Accumulibacter sp.: one gene and its partner. The protein of the gene in region 1 interacts with the protein of each later gene in a pairwise test. Links are inferred from orthologs where the notes say so. Each region holds a gene or a part of one and is shown on either strand. Other genes may lie near its edges.

The links. The genes of interacting proteins can lie anywhere in the genome.
Region 2: the proteins of V5B60_RS01925 (region 1) and grxD interact in binary tests that used the Escherichia coli proteins (3 or more experiments, as listed by UniProt). The link is inferred for Accumulibacter sp. from one-to-one orthologs.

What each region holds. Positions count from the first base shown.
Region 1 is NZ_JAZKUG010000001.1:421,849-425,915, forward strand. What follows is about bases 470-3,408. They hold V5B60_RS01925 (BolA family protein), read left to right. Parts: upstream 470-1,784; coding sequence 1,785-2,033; downstream 2,034-3,408. Other genes in these bases: V5B60_RS01920 (ABC transporter permease), read left to right, coding at 1,029-1,781; murA (UDP-N-acetylglucosamine 1-carboxyvinyltransferase), read left to right, coding at 2,026-3,291; V5B60_RS01935 (metallophosphoesterase family protein), read left to right, coding at 3,334-3,408. Outside these bases: V5B60_RS01910 (STAS domain-containing protein), read left to right, coding at 1-84; more of V5B60_RS01935, read left to right, coding at 3,409-4,067. UniProt on the Escherichia coli protein: Involved in cell resistance against acid stress.
Region 2 is NZ_JAZKUG010000001.1:1,731,515-1,734,770, reverse strand. The notes cover bases 565-3,256. They hold grxD (Grx4 family monothiol glutaredoxin), read right to left. Parts: upstream 2,227-3,256; coding sequence 1,903-2,226; downstream 565-1,902. Other genes in these bases: prfA (peptide chain release factor 1), read right to left, coding at 3,140-3,256; prmC (peptide chain release factor N(5)-glutamine methyltransferase), read right to left, coding at 2,236-3,150; V5B60_RS07450 (hypothetical protein), read right to left, coding at 1,237-1,770; V5B60_RS07455 (serine/threonine-protein kinase), read left to right, coding at 565-1,177. Outside these bases: more of V5B60_RS07455, read left to right, coding at 1-564. UniProt on the Escherichia coli protein: Monothiol glutaredoxin involved in the biogenesis of iron-sulfur clusters.

The sequences.
Region 1 (4,067 bases):
CAGCTGCGCATCATCAATCCGCCGGCAAGCCTGCTCAGCCTGGCCTCGCTCTACGGCGTAGCCGAACTCCTGCCGCTGGCCTGAGGCGGCCCGCTGCTTGCCACGACCAATGGGCGTTGCGGTTGCCATCGATCGCGTCGAGAAGCGCTTCGCCGCCGTGCAGGCACTCGCCGGGGTATCGCTGCGGATCGACGAGGGTGAGTTCTTCGGCCTGCTGGGGCCGAACGGCGCCGGCAAGACGACGCTGATTTCCTGCCTGGCCGGTCTCAGCCGGCCGGACGCGGGCAGCTGGCCGTCCTCGGGCACGACGTCGTCCGCGACTACCGCGCCGCCCGCCGCCTGCTCGGCGTGGTGCCACAGGAACTGGTCTTCGACCCCTTCTTCTCGGTCCGCGAGACGCTGCGCATCCAGTCGGGCTACTTCGGCATCCGCAACAACGATGACTGGATCGACGAGATCCTCGCCAACCTCGATCTCGTCGCCAAGGCCGACACCAACATGCGGCGGCTGTCCGGCGGCATGAAGCGGCGGGTGCTGGTTGCCCAGGCGCTGGTGCACAAGCCGCCGGTGATCGTCCTCGACGAGCCGACCGCTGGCGTCGATGTCGAACTGCGGCAGGGCCTCTGGCAGTTCGTCCGTCGTCTCAATCGCGACGGCCACACGGTGATCCTGACGACGCACTACCTCGAGGAGGCCGAATCGCTCTGTGGCCGCATCGCCATGCTCAAGCAGGGGCGCGTGGTGGCGCTCGACTCGACCGCCAACCTGCTGGCTCGCTTCGCCGGGCAGACGCTGAGCCTGCGCCTGGCGCCGCCGGCAGCGCTGCCGCGACACCTGGCGGCGCAGGCAACGAGGGTCGACGGGAACTGGGCCTTCCCGCTTGCCGGAGCCCGCGAGGTCGAGCAGCTGCTGGCCGAACTGCGGCAGGCAGGTTGTGTCATCGACGACCTGCGGCTGACCCAGAGCGATCTCGAGGATGTTTTCCTCGGCGTCATGCGCAACGCGGCCGACAGCCGGAGCAACGACCGATGACCGGCTTTCGCACGCTGCTCTACAAGGAAGTCCTTCGTTTCTGGAAAGTCAGCTTCCAGACCATTGCCGCACCGGTGTTGACGGCGCTGCTCTACCTGCTGATCTTCGCGCACGTTCTCGAAGCGCATGTGCAGGTGCATGGCGTCCCCTATACCGCTTTCCTGATCCCCGGTCTGGTGATGATGTCAGCGCTGCAGAATGCCTTCGCCAACAGTTCGTCGAGCCTGATCCAGTCGAAGGTGACGGGCAGCGTCGTCTTCGTCCTGCTGCCGCCGATCTCCTACGGCGAGTTCTTCCTCGCCTACGTCGTCGCCGCCATGCTGCGCGGCCTGATGGTCGGCACCGGCGTCCTGCTGGTGACGATCTGGTTTGCCGTGCCGGCGGTCGAGGCACCGCTGTGGATTCTCGTCTTCATCCTCCTTGGCGGCGGGATCATGGGCGCACTGGGGATGATTGCCGGCATCTGGGCCGACAAGTTCGACCAGCTCGCCGGCTTCCAGAACTTCCTGATCATGCCGCTGACCATGCTCTCCGGCGTCTTCTACTCGATCCATTCGCTCCCCGGCTTCTGGCAGCAGGTATCGCATTTCAACCCTGTGTTCTATATGATCGACGGCTTTCGTTACGGCTTCTTCGGCATCTCGGACGTGCCGCCGGAGACCAGCCTGGCGGTCGTCGGCAGCAGCTTCGCCCTGGTATCGGCAGCAACGCTGCTGCTGCTGCGCAGCGGCTACAAACTGAGATCCTGAATCATGATGCACCCTGAACGAGTCCAGCAGTTGATCGCCGCTGGCCTGCCCTGCGAACACCTGCAGGTCAGCGGCGATGGCCACCACTTCGAGGCGTTGATCGTCAGCGCCAGCTTCGCCGGCAGGAACCGCGTGCAGCGCCAGCAACTGGTCAACCGGATCCTGCAGCAGCATTTCGACTCCGGCGAGTTGCATGCGCTGTCGATGAAGACGCAGACCCCCGCAGAGTGGAGAGACGCCAGCCGTGGATAAGCTGCTGATCGAGGGAGGCCGGCGGCTCGCCGGCGAAGTCGCGATTTCCGGCGCCAAGAACGCGGCGCTGCCGATCCTCTGCGCCAGCCTGCTCAGCGCCGAACCGCTGCATCTGCGCAACGTGCCGCAACTGCGGGACGTGGCGACGATGCTGCGGCTGATCGAGCAGATGGGCGTCCAGGTCAGCCGCGAGGGGACTTCCGAAGTCGTCCTCGACAGTCGCAACCTCGACAATCCGCTCGCCCCGTACGACATGGTCAAGACCATGCGCGCGTCGATCCTCGTCCTCGGTCCACTGCTGGCGCGCCACGGCGAGGCCCGGGTGTCGCTGCCGGGCGGCTGTGCCATCGGCGCCAGACCGGTCGAGCAGCATATCCGCGGTCTGCAGGCAATGGGCGCAGAGATCCAGGTCGAGCACGGCTATATCCATGCCCGCATTGCCGGCGGCAGGCGGCGCCTGCAAGGCACCCGCATCGTCACCGACATGGTCACCGTCACCGGCACCGAGAACCTGATGATGGCGGCGGTTCTCGCCGACGGCGAGACGACGATCGAGAATGCCGCCCGCGAACCGGAAATCGTCGATCTTGCCGACTGCCTCAGCTCAATGGGGGCGCGCATCTCGGGCGCCGGCAGCGACCGCATCCGCATCCGCGGCGTCGACTGCCTGCACGGTGCAGCGCACACGGTAATGGCCGACCGCATCGAGACCGGCACCTACCTCTGTGCGGCAGCGGCAACCGGCGGCAGCATCCGGCTGACCCACACTTCGGCCGCCTACCTCGATGTCGTCGTCGATAAACTGCTCGACGCCGGCTGCGAGATCGTCGCCGAGCGCGAGGCGATCCGCCTCGCGGCACCGCAGCGTCTCAAGGCAGTCAGCGTGCGCACCTCGCCGTACCCGGCATTCCCGACCGACATGCAGGCGCAGTTCATGGCGCTGAACTGCGTCGCCGAGGGCACGGCGGTGATCCGCGAGACGATCTTCGAGAATCGCTTCATGCATGCCGTCGAGCTGATCCGGCTCGGTGCCGACATCCGGATCGACGCCAGCAACGCGCTGGTCACCGGCGTCGAGCATCTGCAGGGAGCGACGGTCATGGCGACCGACCTGCGCGCGTCGGCCAGCCTGGTGATTGCCGGACTGGTGGCGCAGGGAGAAACGCTGATCGACCGCATCTACCATCTCGACCGCGGCTACGAGCGAATCGAGGAGAAGCTCGAACAATTGGGCGCCGTCGTCCGGCGAATCCGCTGAGCGACGCGGCCGCGGCGACCCGGCACGGCGACTGCTGCCCGCATGCGCTTCATCCACTGCGCTGACATCCATCTCGACAGTCCGCTGCGCGGGCTGGAACGCTACGAAGGCGCACCCGTCGACGAGATGCGCGACGCCACCCGTCGCGCCTTCGCCAATGTCGTCGACCTCGCCATCGAGCGCGCCGCCGACTGCGTCCTGATCGCCGGCGACATCTTCGACGGCGACTGGCCGGACTTCAATACCGGCCTCTACTTCGCCGCGCAGTTGCGCCGCCTGGCCGCTGCCGACATCCGCGTCTTCCTGAGCTACGGCAACCATGATGCGGTCAGCAAGCTGACGCGTTCGCTACCGCTGCCGCAGAACGTCTTCTGCTTTCCCGCGAATCGTCCGGCGACGCAGGTGCTCGCAGACCTCGACCTGGCGATCCACGGCCAGAGCTTTGCCAGCGAGGCGGTGACGATCGACCTCGCCGCCGCCTATCCCGCGCCACGCGACGGGCTGCTCAACATCGGCGTCCTGCACACCGCGCTGTCGGGGCGCGAGGGACATCAGCCCTACGCGCCGACGACGGCACAGCGCCTCGCCGACAAGGGCTACGATTACTGGGCGCTGGGTCATGTCCACACCCGGGAGATCGTCCGCGAATCGCCATGGATCGTCTTCCCCGGCAATACACAGGGGCGGCACGCGCGTGAGACCGGCGCCCGGGGCTGCATGCTCGTCGAAGCCGAGGCCGCCCTCGGCATCCGTTCGGTCGAGTTCGTTGCCACCGA
Region 2 (3,256 bases), 1.3 Mb from region 1 along the record:
TGCTTTCCCCGGCATCCTCAAGGATCCCAGGAGAGGCAAGCTATACACTCACCTCTTCCTCAACGAGGCCGCGCTGATCGGCAAGATGTCCCACCCGCACATCGTGCAGACCTACGATGCTGTGGTCGATGACCAGCTCTGCTACATCGTCATGGAGTATGTTCCGGGCGGCACACTCGAAAGCGTCTGCTCCCGGGGCCAGTTGCTGCCCATCGAGCGTGTCGTCGAAATCATCTTCAAGTGCACTCGGGCGCTCGACTTCGCCTTTCGGATGGGCATCACCCATCGCGACATCAAACCGGCGAACATCCTCTTTGCCAGTACCGACCGCAATCAGGGTGACATCAAGGTCTCCGATTTTGGCGCCGCGATCATCGGTTCGCCAGAGCGGACGCTGGTACTCGGCATCGGCTCGCCCGCCTACATGTCGCCCGAGCAGGTGAAGGACCGAGCGCTGGATCACCAGACCGACATCTACTCGCTCGGCGTCGTCATGTACCAGTTGCTGACCGGGCAGTTGCCGTTTCAGGCACGCAACAGCTACGATCTGATATACCAGATCATCAACGCCGAGCCGCGCCGCCCGTCGTCGCTGCGCAATGAGATCCCCGCAGCGCTCGATGCGATCGTCGCGCGTGCGATGAACAAGCAGCTGGATGCGCGGTACAGCAGTTGGACCGAGTTCGGACACGACCTGACTCTCGCCTTCCGCGGCAGGAGGCCAAGCGTGCCAGCGGAGCGCATGGCCGATTTCGAGAAGTTCGAAAAGCTTCGGTCATTCGGCTTCTTTGCCGAGTTCTCCGAAGCCGAGATCTGGGAAGTAGTCCGCTTCTCGAGATGGAGCCGGGTTGCCCCCGACACCGTCATCATTGCCGACGGCGAGGTAGGGGATTGCTTTTACTTCCTCGCCGAAGGCGAACTGAAAGTGCTCAAGAACGGTATGCTTCTCGATCTGCTGACCAGTGGCGAGTGTTTCGGTGAAATGGCGGTGATCGGCAAGGCGACTGCGCTGCGCGGCGCCGACGTCGTCGCGCTGACCGACGCCAAGCTGGTGATGATCGCCGCGGCTGCCCTGCAGGAATCGTCGGCAACCTGCCGCATGCACTTTTACCAGGCCTTCCTCGCCGTCCTCAGCGATCGGCTGACCTCGGCCAATGTCCGCCTCGTCTCGTTCTGACGCCGGCTGCCGATGGCCCCAGTAAGCCGCGGCGCGGGCGGTGGCGCCGAGTGTGCTGCTCAGTGGCCGCAGAAGGGTGCTACGCCATTCCAGCCCATCAGTGCCTGGCGTTGGTAACTCGTGCGGACGATCCCGGTACTTGCGTCGAAGAGGACGTCAAAGCGCGCGAGTTGGTTCCACGAATCGCAGAACTGCCACTCCCAGACGAGTTCGTTGCGCGCGCTGAAATACTCGGTCCATTGCGGCACCGGCGGACCGAGGAGACGCAGGACGGACTCCCGGTCGCTCTTGCCCGGCTCGATACGCGCAAAGTGCTCCATGTCCAGCACCTGCTCGATCCGCCGCAGTCTGCCGTCCGGGGCGATGAAGACCATGAACGTCTGCGGACCGGATGGGCCACGAGGATAGGCCAGCTGCTCGCTGCCATCGGCGTCCAGCCAACGCATCGCCGGCGTGCCCATCGTCGCCATGACGTCGGACACGGTCGCCACGCCGGGCTTCAGGCCGTAGCCGCTGTAACCGGCACACGCCGAAAGCACGATCGCAAGAAACAGGGTCGGCGCGAACCGTCCGATTGAGGGTCGCATAGTCATGTGGCCTCCCTTTGAATGGTCTGCCAGCGGCTGATGGTCGCGCCAAGCGACTGCGGAGAGAAGAGCCCGAACCCAGGCGAGTGTCGGCGAGGCCATGCCCGTCGACATGGCCACTGCCAGCGGAACGAGTCTTCAGCTGACGCCAGCCTGATCCTGCAGGAGCTTCTGCAACTCGCCCTCCTCGTACATCTCGCGCATGATATCGCAACCGCCGATGAACTCGCCACCGACATACAGCTGCGGAATCGTCGGCCAATTGGCAAACTCCTTGATACCGCTGCGAATCTCCGGGGCTTCGAGGACATTGACACTGAAGAAACTCGAAAGACCACAAGCCCTGAGAATCTGGACCGACACCGCCGAGAAGCCGCACTGCGGAAACTGTGGCGTCCCTTTCATGTAAAGGACCACTGGGTTGCTCGTCACCTGCTCCTTGATCAGCTGCTGCACATCCATCTTGAAACCTCATAGCTCATCTGGTTGAAGAAAGAAACCGTCCTGCTGCGACTCTTTGTCCCGGCTGCCCGGCACGCGCCCAGCGCTGACCCGCTCGATCCCTGCCAGGTCGGACCAGGTCGCCACGCCGGCCAGACCGGCCTCTTGCAGCAACTGGCGAACTGCCTCGCCCTGATCATGCCCATGCTCGATCAGCAGGCAGCCTCCCGGCAGCAGGTGCATCGCCGCACCGCCAACGATCACCCGCGTGCAGTCCAGTCCGTCGCCCCCCGCGACACCATCGGTCAAAGCCATCCGCGGTTCGAACGGCAGGCCACCGCTCTCCAGATGCGGGTCAGACATGGCCACGTAGGGCGGGTTGGCGACAATCAGATCGAAGCGCTCACCAGCGAGTGGTCCATACCAATCGCCTTCGAGAAAGCGTATGCTCACCCGGTGCAGAGCCGCGTTCATTCGCGCCACGGCCAGCGCCGCTGGTGACAGATCGACTGCCACCACCCTGGCTTGCGGGCAAAGGCACTTCAAGCTGATCGCCAACACGCCGGAACCCGTTCCGAGATCCGCGACAGCGGGTTCGTGCAACGCTCGCAGTCTTTCGAGTGCCAGTTCCACCAGCAGTTCCGTTTCGGGACGCGGCACCAGCACGTCGGCGTTGACCCTGAACTCGCGACCGTAGAAGCCCACTGACCCGACCAAGTGAGCGAGAGGCTCACCGCTCGTACGTCGCTGCACGAGCGCTTCGAGTTGCCACACCTGCCGCGCTGACAGCGGCCGGCTCGGATGAGCGAGAAGGTCGGCGTGGCTGCAACTGGCCACGTGCTCAGTCAGCAGGCGGGCATCGAGGCGATCGATCCGCTGTCTTGCAAGCCGCCAAGCTTCGCCGATGGTCGTCACCAAGCCGCTGCCAGACGCGTCACCCGGCATCGGCGAGCATGGCCAGCTGATCAGCCTGATGCTCGGCAGTGAGTGCCGTGATGAGTTCGTCAAGCTCACCATCCATGATAGCGTCGATCTTGTACAGCGTCAGGTT